DNA from 2 places in the Streptomyces sp. NPDC001927 genome. Region 2 is predicted to be linked to the other one. Evidence: predicted binding sites of a transcription regulator. Region 2 holds the regulator's gene; the other holds the start of a gene.
What was found. The regulator HrcA, encoded in region 2, represses chaperone genes, less so after heat shock. The targets are predictions, from matches to a motif close to TTNGCACTCNGNNNNNCNGAGTGCNAA.

Region 1 (14,118 bases), on a different contig from region 2:
GTCACCGCCGGCCCCGGCCTGGCCGGTGCGCTGCTCGTCGGCACCTCGGCGGCGAAGGCGTACGCGTACGCGCTCGGCAAGCCGCTGTACGGCGTGAACCACCTGGCCTCGCACATCTGCGTCGACCAGCTGGAGCACGGCCCGTTGCCCGAGCCCACCATGGCGCTGCTCGTCTCCGGCGGGCACTCCTCGCTGCTGCTCGCCCCGGACATCACCGCCGACGTCCGGCCGATGGGCGCGACCATCGACGACGCGGCCGGCGAGGCCTTCGACAAGATCGCGCGCGTCCTCGACCTCGGCTTCCCCGGCGGCCCGGTCATCGACCGGCTCGCCAAGGAGGGCGACCCGAAGGCGATCAACTTCCCGCGCGGCCTGTCCGGCTCCAAGGACCCCGCGTACGACTTCTCCTTCTCCGGCCTGAAGACCGCGGTCGCCCGCTGGATCGAGGCCAAGCGCGCGGCGGGCGAGGAGGTGCCGGTACGGGACGTGGCGGCGTCCTTCCAGGAGGCCGTCGTCGACGTGCTCACCCGTAAGGCCGTACGGGCCTGCAAGGACGAGGGCGTCGACCACCTGATGATCGGCGGCGGGGTCGCGGCCAACTCGCGGCTGCGTGCGCTGGCGCAGGAGCGGTGCGAGCGGGCCGGTATCCGGCTGCGGGTGCCCCGGCCCAAGCTGTGCACCGACAACGGCGCGATGGTGGCGGCCCTGGGCGCGGAGATGGTCGCCCGCAACCGGCCGGCCTCCGACTGGGAGCTGTCGGCGGACTCGTCGCTTCCGGTGACGGACCCGCACGTGCCGGGCGCGGCTCACGGGCACGCGCACGACCACGACCACGTGCACGAGACCAGCAAGGAGAACCTCTACTCATGAGGGTCGCCCTGATGTGGGAGGCGCGGGCCGTCCAGGGCCGGGGCGCCGAGCTCCTGGAGTGGGCGCGGGCGCAGGAGCTCGCCCACGAGCCGCTGCGCCGCGAGTCCTTCCGCGCCCCGCAGGACCGGGTGCTCGTCCTGACCTGGTGGGACGCGGAGGCGCTCGACGCCGAGCTGCCGGAGCTGCCCGAGCCGGCGGCGGACCTGGTCACCCGGCCGGTGCACCGCTGGCGCTTCGAGGCCGTGGACTGAGGGAACCCGCAGGTCCCGTATCGCATCCTCCACGGCGTGACTCTCGGCGTGGACAAGAAGATCGTGACCTGGGCGGCACTGACCGCCGCCGCACTGCTCATATCCGGCTGCGGCGGCACGGCCGGAGCGGACACCGCGACCGCTCCCACGAGACCGGCCTCGCCCACGACGGCCCCCGCCGACGGCAAAGCCCCCGATCAGGCCGCCCAGGCCTCCGCCGCGTACAAGAAGTGGGGCCTGAAGCCCTTCGCCGCGCCGCCCGCCCCGCCGCGGACCAAGCCGGTGACGCGGAAGCCCGGGGAGCCGGTCCCCGTCATCAGCGACATACCGACCGAGGACAAGGTCGTCTTCATCACGATCGACGACGGGGCCGAGAAGGACCCCGAGTTCGTGAAGATGATGGAGGAGCTCAAGGTTCCGGTGACGATGTTCCTCACCGACTCCGCGATACGCGCCGACTACGGCTACTTCAAGCCGCTCACCGCCCTCGGCAACGGCGTCGCCAACCACACCCTCACCCACCCCAATCTCCGCACCCTCGGCCGGTCCGCCCAACAGCACGAGATATGCGGCCAGCAGACGAAGCTGGAGAAGGAGTACGGGACGACCCCGCGCCTCTTCCGCCCGCCCTACGGCAACTGGAACGAGGACACCCGCGCGGCCGCCGGCGCGTGCGGCGTGGACGCGATCGTGCTGTGGCGCGAGTCGATGCAGATCAAGAACATGCAGTACCAGCGCGGCGACAAGAAGCTGCACCCCGGCGACATCATCCTGGCCCACTTCCGGGGCCCGGCCGAGCTCAAGGGCACGACGATGACCCGGATGACGGCCAACATGCTCCGCCACATCCAGGAGCAGGGCTTCACGGTGGCCCGCCTGGAGGACTACGTCTAAAAAGATTTCTCCTCGTGGTGTCGATGCGGGCCGAGCCCGTTCGACGTATGAGTGAAAGGCGGGGAACGGCCCCGCCCGCCACGCAAGGAGAACGACCATGCCCCGCTACCTGACGATGATCCGGATCGAAGAGGGCTCCTTCGAGATGGAGGACGCCGACCCCGGGTTCGACGAGCGCATGGGCGCGCTCTTCGAGGAGATCACCAAGGCCGGCGTGATGCTGGAGACGGCCGGGCTGAAGCCGACCAAGGAGGGCAAGCGCGTCGTCTGGGAGGGCGGGACGATCTCGTACACCGACGGCCCGTTCACCGAGACCAAGGAGGTCATCGGCGGCTACTCGATCACCCAGTGCCGTGACCTGGCCGAGGCGACCGAGTGGGCGAAGCGGTTCCTCGAGGTCCACCCGCCGCAGTGGAAGGTGGGCTGCGAGGTGCGCGAGATCGAAGAGATGTGACGCGGCCGGGGCGGGTGGTGTCATGGTTGATCCATGACCGCACCCGCCCCCGGCGCCGTCGAGACCGTCTTCCGGATGGAGTCGCCGCGGATCATCGCCGCCGTCGCGCGGATCGTCCGTGACGTCGGCATCGCCGAGGAGATCGCCCAGGACGCCTTCGTCGCCGCCCTGGAGCAGTGGCCCCGCACGGGCGTGCCGGACCGGCCGGGGGCATGGCTGACGGCCGCCGCGAAGAACCGTGCCGTGGACCTCGTACGGCGCCGTGAGACGTACGCGCGCAAGCTGGCCGAGGTCGGCCGGGAGCTGCCGGAGGCCTCCTACGACCCGGAGCCGTCCGGGCCCGGTGACATCGACGACGACCTGCTGCGGCTGATCTTCACCTCCTGCCACCCGGTGCTCACCGCGGAGGCGCGGACCGCGCTGACCCTGCGGCTCGTCGGCGGCCTGCGCACGGACGAGATCGCCCGCGCCTTCCTCGTACCGGAGGCGACGGTCGCGCAGCGGATCGTCCGGGCGAAGCGGACGCTGGCGAAGGCGGGCGTGGAGTTCGAGGTGCCGTACGGGGAGGAGCGGGCGGCCCGGCTCGGCTCGGTCCTGGACGTCATCTACCTGATCTTCAACGAGGGGTACGCGGCGACGGCGGGCGACGACCTGCTGCGCCCCGCGCTCTGCGAGGACGCGCTGCGCCTCGCCCGGGTGCTCGCGGGGCTCATGCCGAAGGAGGGCGAAGTCCACGGCCTGGCGGCCCTGTTGGAGATCCAGGCCTCGCGGACGGCGGCCCGGACGGGGCCGGACGGGAAGCCGGTCCTGATCGCCGAGCAGAACCGGAGCCGCTGGGACCGGCGGCTCATCCTCCGCGGCTTCGAGGCCCTCGCGCGGGCCGCCGAGTGCGGTCCGTACGGTCCGTACGCCCTCCAGGCCGCCATCGCCGCCTGCCACGCGAAGGCGGCCACGTACGAGGAGACGGACTGGCGGACGATCGCCGGTCTCTACGGGCGGCTCGCGGCCGTCGCGCCGTCCCCGGTGGTCGAGTTGAACCGCGCGGTCGCCGTCTCGATGGCCGAGGGGCCGGAGGCCGGCCTCGCCCTCGTCGACGCCCTGGCGGCCGAAGGCGCCCTGACCGGCTACCACTTGCTGCCGAGCGTCCGCGGCGACCTGCTGTCCCGCCTCGGCCGACCGACCGAGGCCCGCGCCGAGTTCGAACGGGCGGCCTCGCTGACCCGTAACGAGCGGGAGCGGGAGCTTCTGCGGGAGCGGGCGGAACGTGCGGATCCGAAGCGGGCTGCGGATCGGGTCGAACGGGCGGACGGGCGGGGCGCGTCGGAGGCTCGATAGGGTCGGCGGTATGTCCCCACGCGCCCCCCTGCCTCCCCCTCCGCCGCCCGCCGAGATACAGAGCTGGCCCGACCGTGAGGCCCGACTGGCCGACCGGGGGCGGGCGATGGCCGAGCTGAACCGCCGTCTGCTGGGCGGAGCCCGGCTGTCGGTCTTCCTGGCGTGGGTGGCGACCCTCCAGCTCGGCTGGGGGATCTGCGGCGCCGGGTTCATCATGCTGGACGAGTCCCTCGACCCGTTCTCGGGCCTGTTCGCCTGCTTCTTCGTGGCCTTCGGGCTCTGTGCCGTGGTCCCCGCCGTCTTCTTCCTCGCCCGGGGCTTCCGCCGCGACCGCCAGGCGCGGGAGCGGCTGGTCCTGTGGGCCGCCCTGGACGGCGACCGCGAGGCCGACGCGCGGCTGCGCGAGCCCGTGCTGAGCACGGTCTGGCTGCTGGTCTCGTTCGCCTTCTGCGCCGTCGGCCTCTGGGTCTCCCTTGCCGCGCCCGCGGAGCTGGTCGGCCCGGGACGCGGCGGATACGGGCTGGTCACCTACCTCATGGGGGCGGCGCTCGGACTCTGGATCAACGGCCTGATCGGCGCGACGAAGGCGATCAACCACTACCGGCTGGCGGTCCGGCTGGTGGCCTAGGGCCTACGCCGGAGCCCAGGGCTCAGGCTTTCGCCGGTCCGCCGATCAGCATCGTCGGCGCGCCCGCGACGCGGGTCAGGAAGACCGTGGCGGCGTTCGGGCCCTTCGGCTTGACCCGGCGGCGGATCTCCTCCGGCTCGACCGCCGAACCGCGCTTCTTCACCGTCAGCGTGCCGACCTCGCGCTCGCGCAGCAGGGCCTTCAACTTCTTCAGGTTGAAGGGGAGTTCGTCGGTGATCTCGTACGCCGTGGCGAACGGGGTCGGCGTGAGGGCGTCCGCCGTGACGTACGCGATCGTCTCGTCGATCAGGCCGCCGGACAGCTCTTCGGCGACCTCCGCGACCAGGTGCGCGCGGATGACGGCGCCGTCCGGCTCGTAGAGGTACCGCCCGAGCGGGCGCACCGCCGGGTCGGGCAGGCCGCGCCCGGTCAGGCTCGCGCCGGCGGGCAGGAGGGTCGCGCGGCGCGCGCCGGGGGAGGTGCCGAACCAGAGCACGGCCTCCTTCACGTCCCCGCCGTCCGAGATCCACTCCGCCTCGGCCTCCTCCGGCACCGCCTCGTGCGGGATGCCCGGGGCGATCTTCAGCGCCGCGTGCGGGGCCTTGCGGGCGGCCTCGACCGCCCAGGAGAGCGGCGGCGAGTACGCCTCCGGGTCGAAGATCCTGCCCCGGCCGCCACGCCGCGCCGGGTCCACGAAGACGGCGTCGTACGGGCTCGTGTCGATCTCGGTCACGTCCGCGCACCGCACCTCGATCAGCTCGGCGAGCCCGAGCGCCTCGGCGTTGGCGCGGGCGGCCGCCGCCGTCAGCGGGTCGCGGTCGACGGCCAGGACCGCGATCCCGGCCCGGGCGAAGGCGAGGGCGTCCCCGCCGATCCCGCCGCACAGGTCGGCCACCGAGCGCACCCCGAGCGCGCGGAGCCGCTCCGCGCGGTAGGTCCCGACCGTCGCCCGGGTCGACTGCTCTACGCCGTGCGGGGTGAAGTACATCCGGTACGCGTCCTCGGCGCCGAACTTCGCCACCGCGCGCTGCCTCAGCCGGGCCTGCCCGAGGGCGGCCGAGACCAGTTCGGCGGGGTGCTCGCGGCGCAGCCGGGAGGCGACGGCCAGCTCCTGGGCGGGGTCGTAGTCGCGCAGGGCGGCGAGCAGCGTCTGGCCCTCGGGGGCGAGCAGGGCGGTGAAGTCGGCGAGGTCGGTCACCCGTCCCATTGTGGGCCAGCCGGGGGATGGTGCGGGTCGGGTGGCGGTGTCGACGGCCGTGCGGGTCGATCCGCTGACAGGATGCGGCGCCATGCAGCTAGTACGACAAGCAGAGGAAATGCGCTCGAAGCGGGCGGCGGCGCGCCTCCGCCGCTCGATGGGCGCCGCACTGGTCGTCGCCGCGCTCGGGTCCGCGTGCGCGGGCCCCTCCGGCGACGGGGGGAACGCCGGGGACGGCCGCAAGGGCCCCGAGCATCCCGCCGCCGGTCAGCCGCAGGCGCCGGGCGCGGCCGCCGCGCTCGACGCGTACGTCGAGAAGGTCCGCGAGCGCCGCGCCGCGCGGATCGTCGCCGCCAAGAAGTGGGGCCTGGACCGGCCGCCCCTCGAAGCGCCCGCCCCGCCCGCCGTGAAGCCGAAGATCACCACCCGCAAGGGCTTCGAGACGGACGGCGAGGGCCTGCCGCCGGTCTTCACCACGGTGCCGACGAAGGAGAAGATCGTCTTCCTGACGATCGACGACGGCGCCGAGAAGGACCCGGAGCTGCTGCGCATGATGAGCGAGCTGAGGATCCCGTACAGCGCCTTCCTCAGCGACTACCTCGTCAAGGAGGACTACGGCTACTTCAAGAAGATGCAGGACGCCGGGGTCTCCCTGCACAACCACACCCTCAACCACCGCTACCTGCCCGGGCTCTCGTACAGCGCGCAGAAGCGGGAGATCTGCGGGATGCAGGACGTCATCGAGAAGCGGTACGGGAAGCGGCCCCCGCTCTTCCGGCCGCCGTACGGCAACTACAACGAGGACACCCTGCGCGCGGCGGGGACGTGCGGCGTGAAGGCGGTGCCGCTGTGGGCCTCGGAGGCGTTCCCGGACCGGATGGAGTGGCGCGAGTGGGACCGGGACCTGCACCCCGGCGACATCGTGCTCACGCACTTCCGGGGCAAGGGGGACTGGAAGGGCTCGATGCCCGACATGGTGCGCCGGGTGATGAAGACGATCACGGCCAAGGGGTACGCGGTCGCGAAGCTCGAGGACTACGTGTGAGCCGGGCGCGCCGGCCGCTGCTCGGCCTCGCGCTGGCCGGCGCGCTCCTGGCGATCTCGGGGTGCGCGTCCTCCGTGGACCCGATCGAGCGCCTGGGCCGCAAGGCGGCGCAGCGGCTCGACACCCGCGTGGGGGAGCGCGGCGAGGGCGGAGCGCTCTCGGGGACGGCGGCCCGGGTCCTGCACCGGCTCGCGCGGCTCGACGACGGCTTCGTCGACTCAGGGCAGGACCGGCAGCGCGCCGGACATCGCGAGGGGCGATGACCCGCGGTCCGCCGCGGTAGGGGCGGACGCGGGCGTGGACGGGGAGCCGGGCGTGGATGCGGGTGCGGAGATCGGGTTGGGCGCGGGTTCCGGGTCGGGATGGGCGTACGACCACTCCTCCGCCGCGATGAGCAGCGTCGCCAGGCCGAGCAGCCCCATGGCGAGGAACTGACCCCCGGCCGTCCAGACCCAGCCGCCCCGCAGCATCGCGACGGCGAGGAGCAGGGCGGCGCCGGTGACCACGCCGAAGACGATCACGGGCACCCAGTCCATCGGCGGCTCCGGAGTCGCCGGATCCAGCCGGCCGGCGCCCAGCTTCCGCGCGGCCAGGAAGACGGCCGCGGCGAACGCGAGCACGCACTCCAGGACCAGGAACACCACTCCGGTGGCGATGTCGACTCCCGTGCGGACCGGGCGGCGTGAGGTTGTCATGTCCGCACCTTCGTACGGAACCTCCGGGTCCGCCGAGCCGTTTCCCGTACCGAGACCGAATCGAACGCGACGCGGTACGGAACCGCCGCGCGGCCGCCACGCGGCACTGAATTGGCACTCCGCTTGACCGAGTGCTAATCGCGGTCATAGTCTCGGCTCTGGCACTCCCCACTGGAGAGTGCCAACACAGCGACGGGCAGGTCCGGCACCCGCGACGACGGATCCACCTGGTCGCCACCTCAGACAGTTAACCCCGTGAGATCTCCGAAGGGGGAGGTCGGATCGTGACGACCACCAGCTCCAAGGTTGCCATCAAGCCGCTCGAGGACCGCATCGTGGTCCAGCCGCTCGACGCCGAGCAGACCACCGCCTCTGGCCTGGTCATCCCGGACACCGCGAAGGAGAAGCCCCAGGAGGGCGCCGTCCTCGCCGTGGGCCCGGGCCGCTTCGAGAACGGCGAGCGTCTTCCGCTCGACGTCCAGGTCGGCGATGTCGTGCTGTACAGCAAGTACGGCGGCACCGAGGTGAAGTACAACGGCGAGGAGTTCCTCGTCCTCTCGGCTCGCGACGTGCTCGCGATCATCGAGAAGTAATTCACCGAAGTATCTGAAACAGATGCTTTGAGCTGCGCCCCTGACCCCGCACCGGGCGTCCGGGGCGCAGTTCGTTTCACCAGTTTCACCACGAATTCCGAGAGGGCTGAATCGCTCCCATGGCGAAGATCCTGAAGTTCGACGAGGACGCCCGTCGCGCCCTTGAGCGCGGCGTCAACAAGCTTGCCGACACGGTGAAGGTGACGATCGGCCCCAAGGGCCGCAACGTCGTCATCGACAAGAAGTTCGGCGCCCCCACCATCACCAACGACGGTGTCACGATCGCCCGCGAGGTCGAGATCGAGGACCCGTACGAGAACCTCGGTGCCCAGCTGGTGAAGGAGGTGGCGACCAAGACCAACGACATCGCGGGTGACGGCACCACCACCGCCACCGTGCTCGCCCAGGCGCTCGTCCGCGAGGGTCTGCGCAACGTCGCCGCCGGCGCCTCCCCGGCCGCCCTGAAGAAGGGCATCGACGCCGCGGTCAAGGCCGTCTCCGACGAGCTGCTCGCGACCGCCCGTCCGATCGAGGACAAGTCCGACATCGCCGCCGTGGCCGCGCTCTCCGCGCAGGACCAGCAGGTCGGCGAGCTCATCGCCGAGGCGATGGACAAGGTCGGCAAGGACGGTGTCATCACCGTCGAGGAGTCCAACACCTTCGGCCTGGAGCTCGACTTCACCGAGGGCATGGCCTTCGACAAGGGCTACCTGTCCCCGTACATGGTGACCGACCAGGAGCGTATGGAGGCCGTCCTCGACGACCCGTACATCCTGATCAACCAGGGCAAGATCTCCTCGATCCAGGACCTCCTGCCGCTCCTCGAGAAGGTCATCCAGGCCGGCTCCTCCAAGCCGCTGCTGATCATCGCCGAGGACGTCGAGGGCGAGGCCCTGTCGACCCTGGTCGTCAACAAGATCCGTGGCACCTTCAACGCCGTGGCCGTCAAGGCCCCCGGCTTCGGCGACCGCCGCAAGGCGATGCTCGGCGACATGGCCACCCTCACCGGTGCCACCGTCATCGCCGAGGAGGTCGGCCTCAAGCTCGACCAGGCCGGTCTGGACGTGCTGGGCACCGCCCGCCGCGTGACGATCACCAAGGACGACACCACCATCGTCGACGGTGGCGGCAACTCCGAGGACGTCGCGGGCCGCGTCAACCAGATCAAGGCCGAGATCGAGTCCACCGACTCCGACTGGGACCGCGAGAAGCTCCAGGAGCGCCTCGCGAAGCTGGCCGGCGGCGTGTGCGTGATCAAGGTCGGCGCCGCCACCGAGGTGGAGCTGAAGGAGAAGAAGCACCGTCTGGAGGACGCCATCTCCGCGACCCGCGCCGCGGTCGAGGAGGGCATCGTCTCCGGTGGTGGCTCCGCTCTGGTCCACGCCGTCAAGGTCCTCGAGGGCAACCTCGACAAGACCGGCGACGAGGCCACGGGTGTCGCGGTCGTCCGCCGCGCCGCCGTCGAGCCGCTGCGCTGGATCGCCGAGAACGCCGGCCTCGAGGGCTACGTCATCACCTCGAAGGTCGCCGAGCTCGACAAGGGCCAGGGCTTCAACGCCGCCACCGGCGAGTACGGCGACCTGGTCAAGGCCGGCGTCATCGACCCGGTCAAGGTGACGCGCTCCGCGCTGGAGAACGCCGCCTCGATCGCCTCCCTCCTCCTCACCACCGAGACCCTCGTGGTGGAGAAGAAGGAAGAGGAGCCGGCGGACGCGGGCCACGGCCACGGCCACGGTCACTCGCACTGACGCGACGCGCGGCCGATCGCTCGCTCGTAGCTGATCACTGAGGTCCGGTGTCCCCGAGAGGGGCGCCGGACCTCGGCGTTTTCCCCGCTCCTCTTTCTCGCTCCTACCCTTCCACCGCGCCGAGCTGCCCCATGAGCCCGAGCAGGTCGTACTGCCACCAACCCTCCGTGATCTTGCCGTCCTCGCGGCACTGGTGGATGGTCGTGCCGGTCATGGAGACCTTCATGCCGGTGGGCTGGAGCCCCATGAAGTCGCCGGTGTGCGTGCCGATCCAGGTCCACCGGGTGCACACGCGGTCGCCCTCCGCGATCTGGTCGTTGATGGTGAAGGCGAAGTCGAAGCCCGCCCGCCACATCTCCACCTCTCGGCGGACCGCGTCCATGCCGATGACGTCCTGCTCGTTGGTCGGATCGTGGTCGTGGTACCCCTCCGCCAGCACCTCGTCGAGCGGCGGCAGCTCGCCCTCGGAGGCCATGAGCTCGAAGAGGCGGCGCGCGTTGGACTTGTACAGCTGCTCGTCCCGGATGATGTCGAGATCCGTGAACGTCGGCATCTCGTCACAGAGCGCGACCATCTCCCGGAAGATGCGATCCGTCTCCGGGAGCTGTGAGTTGGTCATCGCGACCTCGTAGGAGGGGAACTCCACGATCTCCACGAGGTGGGACGAGTCCGAGCGGTCCTTGCCGATGACACTGTGCGTGGCCGTCCGCTTGCCCTTGGTCTGTTCGACCCACTTGTCCATGAGCCGGTTCAGGTCGTCGAACCGACTGGTCTTGCAATCGATTATCTGTACGAAAGTCATGGTGCCTCCCGGACCGGGTGGGACACCTCCAGTCTAGGTCCGGGGCCGTCCCGGGCCCTGGCAACATGGGCGCCATGCAGCAGGCGCGGGGGAAGCGGTCGGTGGCGGTCGGGGGCGATGCCTGGATAGTCGTCACCGGCGACCACAACCAGGTCGTGACGGCGCCGCCGGTCAGATCGGCGTACTGGGAGCAGGTTCGCCGGATCGCCCCGGCGGAACTGGTGGACCGGGAGTCGGAGTTGGCCGCGCTGGCGGCCTTCTGCACCGCGCACTCCGGCCCCACGTACGCGTGGTGGCGGGCGGAGGCGTGGGCGGGCAAGACGGCGCTGCTGTCCTGGTTCGCGCTGAACCCGCCGGCGGGGGTCCGGATCGTCCCGTTCTTCATCACCGCCCGCCTGGGCGCGCAGAACGACGTCGTGGCCTACGTGGACGTGGTCCTGGAACAGCTCGCCGAGCTGGCCGGCGAAGGACTCCCCGTCCACCTGACGGCCGCGACCCGCGAAGCCCATCTGCTCCGCCTCTACGGGGAGGCGGCGCGCTCCTGCGCCGAGAGGGGCGAACGGCTGGTCCTGCTGGTCGACGGCCTGGACGAGGACCGGGGCGTCACGACGGGGCCGGACGCCCACTCGATCGCGAGCCTGCTGCCGGGCTCCGACGTCCTGCCCGTCATCGTCTCCGGCCGGCTGAACCCTCCCGTACCCGTCGACGTTCCCGCCGGCCACGCGCTCCGCGACCCCACGATCGTCCGCACCCTGGAGCCCTCGTCGCACGCCCGCACCATCCGGGCCGAGGCGGAGCGCGAACTGAAGCGCCTCCTGGAGGCCGGAGGCCTGGAGTACGACCTCCTGGCCCTGCTGACCGCCGCCGGAGGCGGCCTCACGGCGAACGACCTGGCCGAGCTGACGGGAGCGGTGCCCTATGGCGTACGCGACGTCCTGCGAACGGGCTCGGGCCGCACGTTCGCCCGCCGGACGGACGCGTACCTCCTCGCTCACGAGGAACTCCAGGTCCGGGCCGAGGAGATGCTGGGCGCGCGTGAGCTGGACCGGTACCGGCGGATGGTGCACTCCTGGGCGGAGGAGTGGCGGTCACGTGGCTGGCCGGTGGGTACGCCGGAGTACCTCCTGCGCGACTGGTTCCCGATGCTGAGGGCGGCGGGCGACCTGGAGCGGATGGTGGGGTGCGCGACGGACGCCGTGCGACAGGACCGCATGCTGGACGTCGCGTTCGGCGACTTCGCGGCGCTCGGCGAGATCCACGCCACCGAGGAACTGATCATCGCGGCCGGGGTTCCGGACCTTCTGGACAGCGTACGACTGGCCTTTCGCCGCACCGCGCTCGAAGGCCGCAACTCACGTGTGGACGTCTCTCTTCCGCATGCCTGGGCGGCATGCGGCCACTTCGGCCGCGCCGAGGCGCTCGCCCGCAGCATCCCCGAACCGGACGACCGGGCGGACGCGCTCGTCCGCGTCGCCGAGGAGTTCATCGAGCACGGAGATCCCGGTTCCGCCGTCCGGTTGATCGAGGTCGCGGAGAACACCGCGCTGGGATACGAAAGCGACGGACGGCGCCGGTCCGATGTCCTGGCGCGGACGGCCCGCGCCTGGCTGCGCGCCGGATCGCCGGAGCGGGCCGGTGCCTTGGTCCGGCTGATCGAGGGCGTGTCGGAGAGGGAACTGCTGGTTCCCGACATCGCCCGGCAGTGGGTCAGAGCGGGCGAGTCCGCACGGGCCGAAGCCCTGGCTCTGGCCGAGCCGGATCAGCGCGCCCGTGCCCTGGGCCTGGCGGCCGTGGCAGAGGCGTGGGCCGAAGCCGGCGACGTCGAACAGGTCAGGACCTTCCTCTCCGCCGTGGACCCCGAGGCCGCCCCTCTCGCGCGGGTGAGTGCCGCGGCCGCTCTCCTGGCCGCGGGGCGCCGGACAGAAGCGGACCACCTCGCGGAAGGCATCGAAGAGGGACTGTCGGCGGAGTCGCCGGTCGTCGCCGATGTGATCGGTCTCCTGGCGCGTGCGGGTTGGTGTGATCGCGCGCTGGCCGTCGCGTCCGGGATCGACGACATCCGGTCCCGGGAGGCAGCCATGATCGGGGTGGTTCGGGCCATGGCGGCGGCCGGCGCGTACGAGGAGGCCGAGGCGCTCGCCCGCGCCATCGAGGACTCGGACCGTCGTGGGGACGCGCTGCTCGGGGTCGTCGTCGAACTGGCGGATGCGGGGCGGTGGGACGAGGCGGAGCACCTGGCTCGATGCATGTCCCGCCCGTACCTGCGCTATGCGGCACTGAGTTCGCTGGTCGGACGGCTTGCGGACATGGGCGAGTTCGACCGGGCAGAGGCACTCGCGCCCGAATGCGGCGCCGACGAGTACGGCCCGCTGTGTCTGGTCGTCGAAGCGCTCGCGGCAGCGGGTGAGTTCGTCCGGGCGGAGCACCTGGCCCGGACCGTCGAACACGACGAGGGGCTCGTCGCGCTGGTGCGCGGTGTGGCGGTCTCCGTCGACCGTGGTGTTCGGGCGACGAGCCTGCTGGCCGCGGTGGAGGCGGAGGTCAGGGTGGCGTACCAGCCCCGGCTACTGAGGGACCTGGTCGAGTTCGCAAGCGTCCTCGTGGACGCAGGGCACGGTGCGGCCGCCCTGCCGCTGGTGGAGGACGCCGAGGCGCAACTGCCCGATCTGCCGGGGCCCGACGCACCAGAAGTCGATTCGTACCGGCGGGACATCATGATCGATGCGACGGCCGAGGTCTACGCCCGCATCGGGGAGGTGGACCGCGCGGAAGCGCTGTTGCGCACGTGCGGGCTATGGGCCCACAAAGGGTGGCCGTCCGTCGTGGAGGCGCATGCCCGCGCGGGGAACGGACAGCGGCTGAGCGCCGCCTTGGAAGGTCTCGACACCGGGGACAGCACACGGAGCATGATGTCCCCGCGGCTGGCCGCCGCCGGGGAAGTGGACCTGGCGTTCTCCCTCGCCGCGGGGGTGGAGTCCCCGGACGAACGGCTGCGGGCCTGGGCGGAGACCGCGGCGGTGCTCGCCGCGGCGGGGGAGGAGCGGCAGGCCCGAGCTGCCCTGGCACACGCCGAGTCCGTCGCCCCGAGCGCGTACATGCCGCTCATGGCGAGCAGCGGCATGCTCAAGGCGTACGTACGGCTCGGGCAGGACGAGAAGGCCGACCGGGTCCTCGCGGAGATCGAGGCGTACTCGGACTCCGAGGTGGACTTCAGGGGGTCCCTCGTACGAGGCCTCGTGGAGCTCGGACGGTACGACCGTGCCGAGGCGGTCGCCCGACGCGCCGGAGACCCGGCCGGGGCGGCCGGACGACACGGCCTGGTGACAACGCTGGTGGTCGCGTTGGTCGACGCGGGTGAGCATGACCGGGCCGCCCGCGCGGCCACGCACCTGCCCGAGCCCAGGAGCGGGCAGACAGCCGCTTGGGCGGCGCTGGCGCCCGTCGTCGAGCCGCGGCGCGGCCGGGTCCTGGCCGCTCGTGTCCTGCAGGCCGCTGACCTGCGCCAGGCGTTGCCCGCTGCCCTGCGCCTCGAACCCCGCGCCGTCCCCGTCGTCGTCGAGGCCCTGCGCCGACCGCGTCAGGTGTGACAACCGCACCGGATCCGC
Region 2 (14,118 bases):
CGCCGGCACATTCCGTGTCGTGGAGACCGAGGACGGCGACCTGGACCTGCTGCGGAACGGCAAGCCGCAGTACCGGCTGGAGACGCGGCCGCGCGTGCTCGCCGACTTCACGGCAGGCGCCTGGTACCACCGCACCTCACCGGACTCGCACTTCCCCCGCTCCCTCGTCTGCACCCGGCTCACCGACGCGGGCCGGGTCACCCTCAGCGGCCACAAGCTCGTCACGCACGTGGACGGCGAGCGCAGCGAGCGGATGCTCGAAGGGGACGCGGAGGTGAGGGCGGCGTACCGGGACCTGTTCGGCATCGAGCTCGCGGAGTTGCCGAGCGATCCGCACGCGTAAATCGGACCTCGCGTGCTGCGACGCCGCGTCCATCGACACCGGTGTGCAGATGCGCGACGACCACCTGCGCTCCAGCGACTTCCTGGACGTCGGCCGCCACACGACGATCGAGATCGTTCCGGCGGGGGAGCGGCGGGAGCTGACGGGAGCTGAGCGTTGCGCTGGGGCCCTCTACGGGGCCTCCAGCCAGCCCTCGTACTCCGCCGCCAGTTCGTCCAGCGCCGACGAGTCGAGCCGGCCCTCCGGGTCCTCCACGACGACCAGCCACTGCGCGTCCTCGGCGTCGTCCTCGCCGGCCAGCGCGTCCCGTAGGAGCTGGGGCTCCTCGGCGACGCCGAAGCGGGCGGGGAGCTCCTCGGCCACCTCTTCGGCGGCGTCGCGGTCGGGCAGTACCAGTACGTGTCGTTCACTCACCCCGCCATTCTCGGGCATGGGGATCGGTGCCGGGGATCGGTGTCAGTGGCGCGTGGGATGCTGGTTCGCGATGGCCACCAGGAAGAATTCGAACGACGATCTCCTCGCCCCCGTCACGCTCGCCGTGGGCCAGGAGGACCTGCTCCTCGACCGCGCGGTCCAGGAGGTGGTGGCGGCTGCGCGAGCCGCCGACGCCGACACGGACGTACGCGACCTCAACTCCGAGCAGCTCCAGCCCGGGACGCTCGCGGAGCTGACGAGCCCGTCGCTCTTCGCCGAGCGCAAGGTGCTGGTCGTGCGGAACGCGCAGGACCTGTCCGCGGACACGATCAAGGACATCAAGGCGTATCTCGACGCGCCCATCGAGGAGATCACGCTCGTGCTCCTGCACGCGGGCGGCGCCAAGGGGAAGGGCCTCCTGGACGCGGCGCGGAAGGCGGGCGCGCGGGAGGTGGCCTGCCCGAAGACGACGAAGCCGGCGGAGCGGCTGACGTTCGTACGGCAGGAGTTCCGGGCGATCGGGCGGTCGGCCACGCCCGAGGCGTGCCAGGCGCTGGTGGACTCGATCGGCAGCGATCTGCGGGAGCTGGCGGCGGCGGTGTCGCAGCTGACGGCGGACGTGGAGGGGACGATCGACGAGACGGTCGTCGGCCGGTACTACACGGGGCGGGCGGAGGCGTCGTCGTTCAACGTGGCCGACCGTGCGGTGGAGGGGCGGGCGGCGGAGGCGCTGGAGGCGCTGCGCTGGTCGCTCTCGACCGGCGTCCCGCCGGTCCTGATCACCAGCGCGCTGGCGCAGGGCGTCCGGGCGATCGGCAAGCTGTCGTCGGCGCGGGGCGGGCGGCCGGCGGATCTGGCGCGGGAGCTGGGGATGCCGCCGTGGAAGATCGACCGCGTTCGGCAGCAGATGCGGGGCTGGACCCCGGACGGGGTGTCGCTGGCGCTGCGCGCGGTGGCGGAGGCGGACGCGGGCGTGAAGGGCGGGGGGGACGACCCGGAGTACGCGCTGGAGAAGGCGGTGGTCGCGGTGGCTCGGGCGGCGAGGTTGAGGCGGTAGGGGGTACGGGCCCGGGTGGGGTGCGGTGCGGGCCCGGTCCGGGTGCGGGCCGGTTCGGTTCCGGGCGCCGGGGCCGGGGGCTGTGCGGGTGCGGGTGCGTTGCGCCGAGGGCGGTTGATTCCCCCACCCCGCCCCTTCCCGAAACCCTGCCGGGGGCTGGTGGGGGTTGAGGGCCATCCGGGGCTTCGCCCCGGCCCCCGCCGGGATGCGGCGGCTTCGCGCCGCGGCGGGGCCTGGGGCTGCGCCCCGGCCTTAGGAGGGTGGGCGGTGCCCCCGGTCCTTGGGGGGCCGCCCCCAAGTACGTGGCGCCTCTGGAGGGCGGGCGGTGCCCCCGGTCCTTGGGGGCCGCCCCCAAGCGCGTGGCGCCTCAGGAGGGTGGGCGGAGCCCCGGTCCCTGGGGGGCGTTCCCAAGGACGGGGTTCGGGTACGGCGAAGGCCCCGGTGTTCCTGGGGAAGGAACAGGCGGGGCCTTCGGCGTATCGCTGTGGGCTCGTGCACGCGTGGCGAACGCGTGTCGCGCGCGAGTCCGGGGTGCCGGGTGGGAGCGGGAGAGAGGGCCCGCTGGGTCCCGTCCGGCGTTACATCAGAGGGGCTCAGCCCTGCAGGGTGGCAACCTTGGTGGCCAGCGCCGACTTCTTGTTGGCGGCGGCGTTCTTGTGGATGACACCCTTCGAGACAGCCTTGTCGAGCGCGCGGGAGGCGGCGCGAGAAGCCACGACGGCCTTCTCGACGTCACCCGCGGCGACGGCCTCGCGGGCCTTGCGGATCGCGGTCTTGAGCGAGGACTTGACGGCCTTGTTGCGCAGGCGCGCCTTCTCGTTCGTCTTGTTCCGCTTGATCTGGGACTTGATGTTCGCCACGAAAAGAGCCTTTTCAGGTTCGGTGTTGTTTCTGAGGTGTGCCCCATCGCTGAGAGGGCGTACGAGACACAGCTGTCCACGTTATCAGGGCATAGAAGCTCTGCCCAAACCGAGCGGTGGCTCCCACTCGTGGGACGATGGAGCCTACGTATCCAACCGACCATCGCCCCGAGACGAGACCTTGCGTGCCCGCGACTCCTACCCACGTGCCTGAGCCGAGCCGTACCGACCCGGCGTTGATCCGCAATTTCTGCATCATCGCGCACATCGACCACGGCAAGTCCACACTCGCCGACCGGATGCTTCAGCTGACCGGTGTGGTCGACCAGCGGCAGATGCGCGCCCAGTACCTCGACCGGATGGACATCGAGCGCGAGCGCGGCATCACGATCAAGTCCCAGGCGGTGCGTCTTCCCTGGGCGCCCACCGAGGGCGAGGGCCAGGGGAAGACCCACATCCTCAACATGATCGACACCCCCGGGCACGTCGACTTCACCTATGAGGTCTCGCGGTCCCTGGCGGCCTGTGAGGGCACGATCCTGCTCGTCGACGCGGCCCAGGGCATCGAGGCGCAGACCCTCGCGAACCTGTACCTCGCGATGGAGAACGACCTCACCATCGTTCCCGTACTGAACAAGATCGACCTGCCCGCCGCGCAGCCGGAGAAGTTCTCCGAGGAGCTCGCCAACCTCATCGGCTGCGACCCCGATGACGTGCTCAAGGTCTCCGCCAAGACCGGTCTCGGTGTCGAGGCGCTGCTCGACCGCGTCGTCGCGACCGTGCCGGCCCCCGTCGGTGTCGCCGACGCCCCCGCCCGCGCGATGATCTTCGACTCCGTCTACGACTCCTACCGGGGTGTCGTGACGTACGTCCGTGTCGTCGACGGCAAGCTCAACAAGCGTGAGCGCATCAAGATGATGTCCACCGGCGCCACCCACGAGCTCCTCGAGATCGGCGTCTCCTCTCCGGAGATGACGCCGGCCGACGGCCTCGGCGTCGGCGAGGTCGGCTACCTGATCACCGGTGTGAAGGACGTCCGCCAGTCCAAGGTCGGTGACACGATCACCAGCCTGGTCAAGGGCGCGACCGAGGCCCTCGGCGGGTACAAGGACCCCAAGCCGATGGTCTTCTCCGGCCTCTACCCGCTCGACGGCTCGGACTACCCCGAGCTGCGCGACGCCCTCGACAAGCTGCAGCTCAACGACGCCGCGCTGGTCTACGAGCCGGAGACCTCCGCCGCCCTCGGCTTCGGCTTCCGCGTCGGCTTCCTCGGCCTGCTGCACCTGGACGTGATCCGGGAGCGCCTGGAGCGCGAGTTCGGTCTCGACCTCATCGCCACCGCGCCGAACGTCGTGTACCGCGTCGTCATGGAGGACGGCAGCGAGCACACGGTCACCAACCCGAGCGAGTTCCCCGAAGGCAAGATCAACGACGTCTTCGAGCCGGTCGTGCGCGCCACGATCCTCGCCCCGAGCGAGTTCATCGGCGCGATCATGGAGCTGTGTCAGACCCGGCGCGGCACGCTCATCGGCATGGACTACCTCTCCGAGGACCGGGTCGAGATCCGCTACACCCTCCCCCTCGCCGAGATCGTCTTCGACTTCTTCGACCAGCTGAAGTCCAAGACGCGTGGTTACGCCTCCCTCGACTACGAGCCCACCGGCGAGCAGTCCTCCAGCCTGGTCAAGGTCGACATCCTGCTGCACGGCGACAAGGTGGACGCCTTCTCGGCGATCACCCACAAGGACGCCGCGTACGCGTACGGCGTGCGGCTCGTCGCCAAGCTGCGCGAGCTCATCCCGCGCCAGGCCTTCGAGGTGCCGATCCAGGCCGCCATCGGCTCCCGGGTCATCGCCCGCGAGACCATCCGCGCCATCCGCAAGGACGTCCTCGCCAAGTGCTACGGCGGTGACATCTCCCGTAAGCGGAAGCTGCTGGAGAAGCAGAAGGAAGGCAAGAAGCGGATGAAGATGGTCGGCTCGGTGGAGGTCCCGCAGGAGGCCTTCATCGCCGTTCTGTCGAGCGACGAGTCCGGCGGCAAGGCGAAGAAGTAGCCGACGCACGCACGACGCGCGCATCCGGCGCCCGCATGCGACGCGCGCATCGGACGCGCGTATCCGTCGGATGCCGACGTACGCGTCCGACGGATGCGTGAATGGGTCCCCGCACCGGCAGTGCGGGGGCCCGTTCGTCTTTGGTTCTGTTATCAACCGGGTATGAAGAGGCAGCCCGCAGCCTCTTACGCGCCGGACCCCCGCGCCTTACTCTGATCGCGGCTCGAAGGTTACTCGCGAGTTAGTTCGCAGGGAACCTCGTGGAACCGCCAGGTACCGCATGGAACGCACCGCCAGAACGCACCGCCGCCGCCCGGAGGACGTCGTGAGCGACACACAGACCCAGATCGAGAACCGGCCGCCCTCGGTGGCGAACCTTTTCCTTGAGCGCGTGGAGCGGACCCCCGACGCGGAGGCCTACCGCTATCCCGTTCCGGCGGCCGACGGCCAGGGCCCGGACGACTGGAAGTCGCTCAGCTGGGGACAGGCCGCCGAGCGGGTCTACGCGATCGCGGCGGGTCTGATGGATCTGGGCGTCCAGCCGGAGGAGCGGGTCGCCCTCGCCTCCTCGACCCGGGTGGAGTGGATCCTCTCCGACCTCGGCGTGATGTGCGCGGGCGCCGCCACCACGACCGTCTACCCGCAGACCAACGCCGAGGAGTCGGCGTTCATCCTCGCCGACTCCGAGTCCAAGGTGCTCATCGCGGAGGACGCGGCCCAGCTGGCCAAGGCCCGCGAGACCCGCGCCGACCTGCCCGGCCTCCACCACGTGGTCGTCATCGACGCCACGGGTGTCGAGAGCGACGACTGGGTCCTCTCCCTCGCGGAGCTCGAGGCGCGCGGCAAGGCGTACCTGGAGAAGCACCCGGACGCGGTCAAGGAGCGCGTCTCGGCCATCACCTCCACGCAGCTCGCCACCCTCATCTACACCTCCGGCACCACCGGCCGTCCCAAGGGCGTCCGCCTCCCGCACGACAACTGGTCGTACATGGCCAAGGCCATCGCCGCGACCGGCCTGGTCACGCAGGACGACGTCCAGTACCTCTGGCTGCCGCTCGCGCACGTCTTCGGCAAGGTGCTCACCTCCGGCCAGATCGAGGTCGGCCACGTCACCGCCGTCGACGGCCGCATCGACAAGATCATCGTGAACCTGCCGGTGGTCCAGCCGACCTACATGGCCGCCGTGCCCCGGATCTTCGAGAAGGTCTACAACGGCGTCGCCGCCAAGGCGCGCGAGGGCGGCCCCGCCAAGTACAAGATCTTCCAGTGGGCGGCGGGCGTGGCCCGCGAGTACGCCAAGGTCACCCAGGACAACTTCCGCCGTACCGGCACGGCCTCCGCGCCCTTCGGCCTGGAGGCGAAGCACAAGGTCGCCGACGCGCTGGTCTACAAGAAGCTCCGCGAGGCCTTCGGCGGCCGGCTGCGCGCCGCCGTCTCCGGCTCCGTCGCGCTGGCGCCCGACATCGGCTACTTCTTCTCCGGCGCGGGCATCCACATCCTGGAGGGCTACGGCCTGACGGAGTCCAGCGCCGCGTCCTTCGTCAACCCGGGCGAGGCGTACCGCACCGGCACCGTCGGCAAGCCGCTGCCCGGCACCGAGGTCCGGATCGCCGACGACGGCGAGATCCTGCTGCGCAGCCCCGGCATCATGGAGGGCTACCACGGCCTGCCCGAGAAGACCGCCGAGGTGCTCGAGGCGGACGGCTGGTTCCACACGGGCGACATCGGTGAGCTGTCCGCCGACGGCTATCTGCGGATCACCGACCGCAAGAAGGACCTGTTCAAGACCTCGGGCGGCAAGTACATCGCGCCGACCGAGATCGAGGGCCAGTTCAAGGCCGTCTGCCCGTTCGTCTCGAACATCGTCGTCCTGGGCGCCGACCGGAACTACTGCTCCGCGCTCATCGCCCTCGACGAGCCCGCCATCCTCGGCTGGGCCGCCGAGCACGACCTCGCGGGCAAGTCGTACGCCGAGGTCGTCGCCGCCCGGCAGACGCAGGAGATGGTCCAGGGGTACGTGGACCGGCTCAACGAGGGCGTGCAGCGGTGGCAGACGATCAAGAAGTTCCGGCTGCTGCCGCGCGACCTCGACGTCGAGCACGGTGAGCTGACGCCGTCGCTGAAGATGAAGCGGCCGGTGGTGGAGCGGACGTACAAGGACCTGATCGAGGAGATGTACGCGGGGGCGCGGGAGGCGTAGCCCTTCCGGGGCCCCTGGGCCGGCCCTCGTGGGGTTGTCCACAGGGCGGTCGGCTTCGTCGGGCGGTACGGGACAATGGGCTCATGCCTTCCGTACTGCCCGATGGTGAGCCCATGCCCGAGGACGGGGCGCTTCCCGCACACGCCCTGGAAGGGGCCGGGGAGCGGCCGCTCGGGTTCTATCTGCATGTGCCGTACTGCGCGACGCGGTGCGGCTACTGCGACTTCAACACGTACACCGCGAGCGAGCTGCGCGGTGCCGGCGGCGTGCTCGCCTCCCGGGACAACTACGCGGGGCAGGTCGTCGAGGAGATACGCCTCGCCCGGAAGGTGCTCGGTGACGACCCGCGCCCTGTGCGGACCGTCTTCGTCGGCGGCGGTACGCCCACGCTGCTCGCCGCCGGGGATCTCGTACGGATGCTGGGGGCGATCCGGGACGAGTTCGGGCTCGCGGACGACGCCGAGGTCACGACGGAGGCGAACCCGGAGTCGGTGGACCCGGCGTACCTGGAGGAGCTGAGGGCCGGTGGCTTCAACCGGGTGTCCTTCGGCATGCAGAGCGCCCGCCAGCACGTCCTGAAGGTCCTCGACCGGACGCACACCCCCGGACGGCCCGAGGCGTGCGTCGCCGAGGCGCGGGCGGCCGGCTTCGAGCACGTGAACCTGGACCTCATCTACGGGACGCCCGGGGAGTCCGACGACGACTGGCGTGCGTCGCTGGAGGCGGCGATCGGGGCGGGTCCCGACCATGTCAGCGCGTACGCGCTGATCGTCGAGGAGGGGACGCAGCTGGCGCGGCGGATCCGGCGGGGCGAGGTGCCGATGACGGACGACGACGTGCACGCGGACCGGTACCTGATAGCCGACTCCGTCTTCGCGGAGGCCGGCTTCGACTGGTACGAGGTCTCGAACTGGGCCACGTCCGAGGCCGGGCGGTGCCTGCACAACGAGCTGTACTGGCGGGGCGCCGACTGGTGGGGCGCGGGGCCGGGGGCGCACTCGCACGTGGGCGGTGTGCGGTGGTGGAACGTGAAGCATCCGGGGGCGTATGCGGCGGCGCTGTCCTCAGGGAGGTCGCCGGGTGCGGGCCGGGAGGTCCTGTCGGCGGAGGACCGGCGGGTGGAGCGTGTCCTTCTGGAGCTACGGCTCCGGGAGGGGTGCCCGCTGGAGCTCCTGCGTCCGGACGGGCTGGCCGCGTCTCGCAGGGCCCTGGAGGACGGGCTCCTCGACGCCGGGGCGTACGGGGAGGGGCGCGCGGTCCTGACCCTGCGGGGCCGCCTGCTGGCCGACGCGGTCGTCCGCGACCTGGTGGACTAGGCCGCGGGCCCCGGGCGGGGCCTTGGGGGCCTTGGGGCCTTTCGAGCGCGCCCACCCCGTGCCAGGGGCCTGAGCAGGCACCGCCCCCGTGGGTTGTGCCCACCCTCCCCCTAGGACTTCGTCCTGGGGGGACCCCCAGCCCTGCGGAACGATTGCCCACAACGGTGTGGGGGGAGTCGATGTTGTCTCGCCCGGCTACGGGGCCGTGACGAAGTCGATCAGTTCTTCTACTCGGCCCAGGAGTTGGGGTTCCAGGTCCTTGTAGGACGTGACCTTCGACAGGATGTGTTGCCAGGCCGCGCCTGTGTTGGGGGGCCAGCCCAGGGCTTCGCAGATGCCCGTCTTCCAGTCCTGACCGTGGGGGATCCTCGGCCAGGAGTCGATGGACAGGGACGACGGCTTCACCGCCTCCCAGATGTCGATGTACGGGTGGCCGACGATCAGGACGTCCGGGGACGAGATCTGGGCCGCGATGCGGGACTCCTTCGAGCCCGGGACCAGGTGGTCGACCAGGATGCCCAGGCGGGCGTCCGCTGCCGGGGCGAAGTCGGCGACGATCGCCGGGAGGTCGTCGATGCCCTCCAGGTACTCCACCACCACGCCCTCGATCCGCAGGTCGTCGCCCCAGACCCGCTCCACCAGCTCGGCGTCGTGCCGGCCCTCCACGTAGATCCGGCCCGCCCGTGCCACCCTCGCCCGCGCCCCCGGGACCGCGATCGAGCCCGAGGCCGTGCGATTCGAGCGCGCGGGGCCCGACGTCGGGCGTACCAGCGTCACCGGCTTGCCCTCCAGGAGGAACGCCCTCGGGTCCATCGGGAACACCCGGTGCTTGCCGAAGCGGTCCTCCAGCGTCACCGTGCCCGCCTCGCAGCGGATCACCGCCCCGCAGAACCCCGTCGAGACCTCCTCCACCACGAGGTCCACCTCCGCCGGTACCTCCGGCACCGGGGCGGATCGCTTCCAGGGGGGCGTCAGGTCCGGGTTGTAGCTGCGCATTCGCGTGACGTTATGCGACGGCGAAGCGCCGTGCCAGTTCCTCGCGTTGGCGTCGTACGAACGTGGCGTCCACCACCGCCCCGTGGCCCGGCACGTACACCGCGTCCTCGCCGCCGAGGGCGAGCAGCCGGTCCAGGGCGTCCGGCCAGCGGGACGGGATCGCGTCAGGGCCCGCCTGCGGCTCCCCCGACTCCTCCACCAGGTCCCCGCAGAAGACGATCTCCGGCTCACCCGGGACCAGGAGCGTCAGGTCGTGCGCCGTGTGGCCCGGGCCCACGTTCGCCAGCAGCACCTGCCGGCCGCCCAGGTCCAGCGTCCACTCCCCGGACACCACGTGGTGCGGCGCCACCAGCACGTCCACCGCCTCCGCCGCCGCGAACGCGTCCACCCCGTGCCGTACCGCGTCCGCCATCAGCTCGCCGCCCTCCCGGCGCAGCAGCGCGTCCACGCCCACCGCCCCGTACACCTCCGCCCCCGCGAACGCCGCCGTGCCCAGTACATGATCGAAATGGGGGTGGCTCAGTGCGATGTGTGTCACTCTTCGGCCCCCGGTCAGCCCCTCGATCTGGGTGCGCAGAGCGGTTCCCTCCCGCAGCGTCGAGCCCGTGTCGTACAGCAGTACCGCCTGTTCGCCCACCACCAGGCCCACCGTGGCGTCCCAGCCGGGCAGCCTGCGCCGCCCCACGCCGTCCGCGAGCCGCTCCCAGCCGAACTCTTCCCAAGCGACATCCATACCGCGACGCTATCCGCAAAGACCCGACCCCCGAATCCGCGACGACCCGACCTCCGACGCCGACTCCGACGCGGCCTCCTTGCCAGGAGCGATGCCCGCCGCCGTACACTGGCCGGGGGATTCCTGGCACTCGGGCAGGGCGAGTGCCAAATGCGGAGCAACCGAAGCAACCCGATACGACGAGCTGGAGGTGTGCGCGATGCTCAGCGAACGCAGACTCGAGGTGCTGCGCGCCATCGTCCAGGACTACGTCGGGACGGAGGAGCCGGTCGGCTCCAAGGCGCTCACGGAGCGCCACAAGCTCGGCGTCTCGCCCGCCACCGTGCGCAACGACATGGCCGTCCTGGAGGACGAGGGCTACATCGCCCAGCCCCACACCAGCGCCGGCCGCATCCCGACCGACAAGGGGTACCGCCTCTTCGTCGACCGGCTCGCCGGCGTCAAGCCGCTGTCGACGCCCGAGCGGCGCGCGATCCACAACTTCCTCGACGGAGCCGTCGACCTCGACGACGTCGTCGGGCGCACGGTCCGGCTGCTCGCGCAGCTGACCCGCCAGGTCGCCGTCGTCCAGTACCCGTCGCTGACCCGCTCGACGGTCCGGCACGTGGAACTGCTCGCGCTGGCGCCCGCCCGGCTGATGCTCGTGCTCATCACGGACACCGGCCGCGTCGAGCAGCGCGTCATCGACTGCCCCGCGCCCTTCGGCGAGACCTCCCTCGCCGACCTGCGCGCCCGGCTCAACAGCCGGGTCGTCGGCCGCCGTTTCGCGGACGTGCCGCAACTGGTGCAGGATCTCCCGGAGTCCTTCGAGGAGATGGAGGACCGCGGGACGGTCTCGACCGTGCTCGCGACCCTGCTCGAAACCCTGGTGGAAGAGCACGAGGAGCGGCTGATGATCGGCGGTACCGCCAATCTCACCCGCTTCGGCCACGACTTCCCCCTCACGATCCGGCCTGTGCTCGAAGCGCTCGAGGAGCAGGTCGTGCTCCTCAAGCTGCTCGGCGAGGCCAAGGACTCGGGCATGACCGTACGGATCGGGCACGAGAACGCCCATGAGGGCCTCACCTCCACGTCCGTCGTCGCGGTCGGCTACGGTTCGGGCGACGAGGCAGTCGCCAAACTCGGCGTGGTCGGACCGACCCGCATGGACTACCCCGGAACGATGGGAGCGGTACGCGCAGTGGCACGTTACGTCGGACAGATCCTGGCGGAGTCGTAAGTGGCCACGGACTATTACGCCGTACTCGGCGTACGCCGCGACGCGTCCCAGGACGAGATCAAGAAGGCATTCCGGCGGCTCGCGCGCGAGCTGCACCCGGATGTGAATCCCGATCCGAAGACGCAGGAACGGTTCAAGGAGATCAACGCCGCGTACGAGGTGTTGTCGGACCCGCAGAAGAAGCAGGTCTACGACCTCGGCGGCGACCCGCTGTCCGCGTCCGGTGGCGCCGGTGGTGCGGGCGGCTTCGGCCAGGGTGGCTTCGGGAACTTCTCGGACATCATGGACGCGTTCTTCGGTACGGCGTCGCAGCGCGGGCCGCGCTCGCGCACCCGGCGCGGCCAGGACGCGATGATCCGGCTGGAGATCGACCTCAACGAGGCCGCCTTCGGCACGACGAAGGACATCCAGGTCGACACGGCCGTCGTCTGTACGACGTGCTCCGGTGAGGGCGCCGCTCCCGGTACCTCCGCGCAGACCTGTGACATGTGTCGCGGCCGTGGTGAGGTCTCGCAGGTCACCCGGTCCTTCCTGGGCCAGGTCATGACCTCCCGCCCCTGCCCCCAGTGCCAGGGCTTCGGCACCGTCGTCCCGACCCCGTGCCCCGAGTGCGCGGGCGACGGACGGGTCCGTTCGCGGCGCACGCTCACCGTGAAGATCCCGGCCGGTGTCGACAACGGCACGCGCATCCAGCTCGCCGGCGAGGGCGAGGTCGGCCCGGGCGGCGGCCCGGCGGGCGACCTGTACGTGGAGATCCACGAGGTCCCGCACGAGACCTTCCAGCGGCGCGGCGACGACCTGCACTGCACGGTGACCATCCCGATGACGGCGGGCGCGCTGGGCACGAAGGTGCCGCTGCAGACGCTCGACGGGCTCGAAGAGGTCGACATCCGCCCGGGCACCCAGTCCGGCCAGTCCATCCCGCTGCACGGGCGCGGCATCACGCACCTGCGCGGCGGCGGCCGCGGCGACCTGATCGTCCACGTCGAGGTGACGACCCCGTCGAAGCTCGACGCCGAGCAGGAGCGGCTCCTGCGCGAGCTCGCGAAGCTCCGCGGCGAGGAGCGGCCCACGGGTCAGTTCCAGCCGGGGCAGCAGGGGCTGTTCTCGCGCTTGAAGGACGCGTTCAACGGGCGGTAGGCCTACGTTGTGCCTGGCAGGGCGGCATTCGCGAGGAGCGGGTGCCGCCCTGCCGTATGGCACGATGCCTGCATGCCCACCGTGCTGAACGATCTCTCCCGGTACCCGATCGTGCAGGCCCCCATGGCAGGTGGCGCCGCCAGTCCGCAGCTCGTCGGGGCCGTGTGCGAGGCCGGTGGGCTCGGGTTTCTCGCCGGGGGGTACAAGACCGCCGGCGGGCTGTACCAGGAGATCAAGCAGGTGCGCGGGCTGACCGGGCAGCCCTTCGGCGTCAACCTCTTCATGCCGCCAGGCGGACAGCACGCCGATCCCGCCGCCGTCGAGGTGTACCGGCACCAGCTCGCCGGCGAGGCCGCCTGGTACGAGACGGAGCTGGGCGACCCCGACAGCGGGCGCGACGACGCCTACGACGCCAAGCTCGCGCTCCTGCTCGACGACCCCGTGCCCGTCGTCTCCTTCACCTTCGGCTGCCCCGACCGCGACACCTTCGAGGCCTTCGCCCGCGCCGGTACGTTCACCGTCGTCACCGTCACCTCCGCCGAAGAGGCACAGGCCGCCCAGTGGGCCGGGGCCGACGCCGTCTGCGTGCAGGGCATCGAGGCCGGCGGGCACCAGGGCACCCACCGCGACTACCCGGACGGCGCGCTCGCCGGGACCGGGCTCCTCGCGCTCGTCACCCAGGTCCGGGAGACCGTCCATCTGCCGATCGTCGCGACCGGCGGGATCATGCGCGGCGCCCAGATCGCCGCCGCCCTCGCCGCCGGGGCCGACGCCGCCCAGCTCGGCACCGCCTTCCTGGTCTGCCCCGAATCGGGCGCCCATGTGCTGCACAAGCAGGCCCTGACCAACCCGCTCTTCGTCCGCACCGAGCTCACCCGCGCCTTCTCCGGGCGCCCCGCGCGCGGGCTCGTCAACCGCTTCATGCGCGAGCACGGGCCGTACGCCCCCGCCGCCTATCCCGAGGTCCACCACCTCACCGCGCCCCTCCGCAAGGCCGCCGCCACCGCGGGTGACGCGCAGGGCATGGCCCTGTGGGCCGGCCAGGGGCACCGGCTCGCCCGCGACCTCCCCGCCGGCCAGCTCGTCGAGGTGCTGGCCGCCGAACTCGACACCGCACTGACCGCGCAGGCCCACAGGAGCTCCGCCCCATGACCGCACCCGTCTTCGTCGTCGAGGCCGTCCCCGGCACCGGCACCTTCCTCCTCGACGGCCCCGAGGGCCGCCACGCCGTCGCCGTGAAGCGGCTGCGCGCGGGGGAGGAGCTCGTCCTCACCGACGGGCGCGGCACCTGGGCCGACTGTGTCGTGCTCGCCGCCGAGGGCAAGGACCAGCTCACCGTCCAGGTCTCCGCCACGTACGAGGAGGCCGAGCCCGCGCCCCGTATCACCGTCGTCCAGGCGCTGCCCAAGGGCGACCGGGGCGAACTGGCCGTCGAGATCATGACGGAGACCGGTGTCGACGCGATCGTGCCGTGGGCCGCGTCCCGCTGCATCACCCAGTGGAAGGGCGACCGCGGGCTCAAGGCCCTCGCCAAGTGGCGGGCCACCGCGCGCGAGGCCGGGAAGCAGTCGCGCCGCACGCGCTTCCCCGAGGTCGCCGACGCGATGACCACCAAGCAGGTCGCCGCGCTCCTCGCGGGCGCCGACTTCGCCGCCGTCCTCCACGAGGACCGGGCCCACCCCAGCGGCGCCCTCGCCGACGCCGAACTTCCCGCCGAGGGCGAGATCGTGCTCGTCGTCGGGCCCGAAGGGGGCGTCTCCCCCGAGGAGCTGGCGGCCTTCGAGGA

Region 1: a site for HrcA is predicted at 7,482-7,508, ahead of groES (co-chaperone GroES). Genes of this name have one in related genera too.

Annotation. Positions count from the first base shown of each region.
Region 1 is NZ_JBSFEN010000005.1:113,934-128,051, forward strand. Features, by position in the region: gene tsaD (tRNA (adenosine(37)-N6)-threonylcarbamoyltransferase complex transferase subunit TsaD) at 1-870, shown strand, start outside; gene ACWCO8_RS14495 (hypothetical protein) at 867-1,121, shown strand; gene ACWCO8_RS14500 (polysaccharide deacetylase family protein) at 1,158-2,015, shown strand; gene ACWCO8_RS14505 (YciI family protein) at 2,113-2,469, shown strand; gene ACWCO8_RS14510 (RNA polymerase sigma factor) at 2,503-3,804, shown strand; gene ACWCO8_RS14515 (hypothetical protein) at 3,815-4,432, shown strand; gene ACWCO8_RS14520 (THUMP-like domain-containing protein) at 4,455-5,639, opposite strand; gene ACWCO8_RS14525 (polysaccharide deacetylase family protein) at 5,749-6,675, shown strand; gene ACWCO8_RS14530 (hypothetical protein) at 6,672-6,938, shown strand; gene ACWCO8_RS14535 (DUF6234 family protein) at 6,894-7,370, opposite strand; gene groES (co-chaperone GroES) at 7,655-7,963, shown strand; gene groL (chaperonin GroEL) at 8,083-9,711, shown strand; gene ACWCO8_RS14550 (ester cyclase) at 9,815-10,513, opposite strand; gene ACWCO8_RS14555 (hypothetical protein) at 10,588-14,100, shown strand.
Region 2 is NZ_JBSFEN010000017.1:6,129-20,246, reverse strand. Features, by position in the region: gene ACWCO8_RS35455 (arylamine N-acetyltransferase family protein) at 1-343, shown strand, start outside; gene ACWCO8_RS35450 (hypothetical protein) at 515-775, opposite strand; gene holA (DNA polymerase III subunit delta) at 828-1,814, shown strand; gene rpsT (30S ribosomal protein S20) at 2,408-2,674, opposite strand; gene lepA (translation elongation factor 4) at 2,860-4,728, shown strand; gene ACWCO8_RS35430 (AMP-dependent synthetase/ligase) at 5,054-6,928, shown strand; gene hemW (radical SAM family heme chaperone HemW) at 7,042-8,244, shown strand; gene ACWCO8_RS35420 (DUF3097 domain-containing protein) at 8,440-9,240, opposite strand; gene ACWCO8_RS35415 (MBL fold metallo-hydrolase) at 9,251-9,973, opposite strand; gene hrcA (heat-inducible transcriptional repressor HrcA) at 10,173-11,192, shown strand; gene dnaJ (molecular chaperone DnaJ) at 11,193-12,332, shown strand; gene ACWCO8_RS35400 (nitronate monooxygenase) at 12,405-13,484, shown strand; gene ACWCO8_RS35395 (16S rRNA (uracil(1498)-N(3))-methyltransferase) at 13,481-14,118, shown strand, end outside.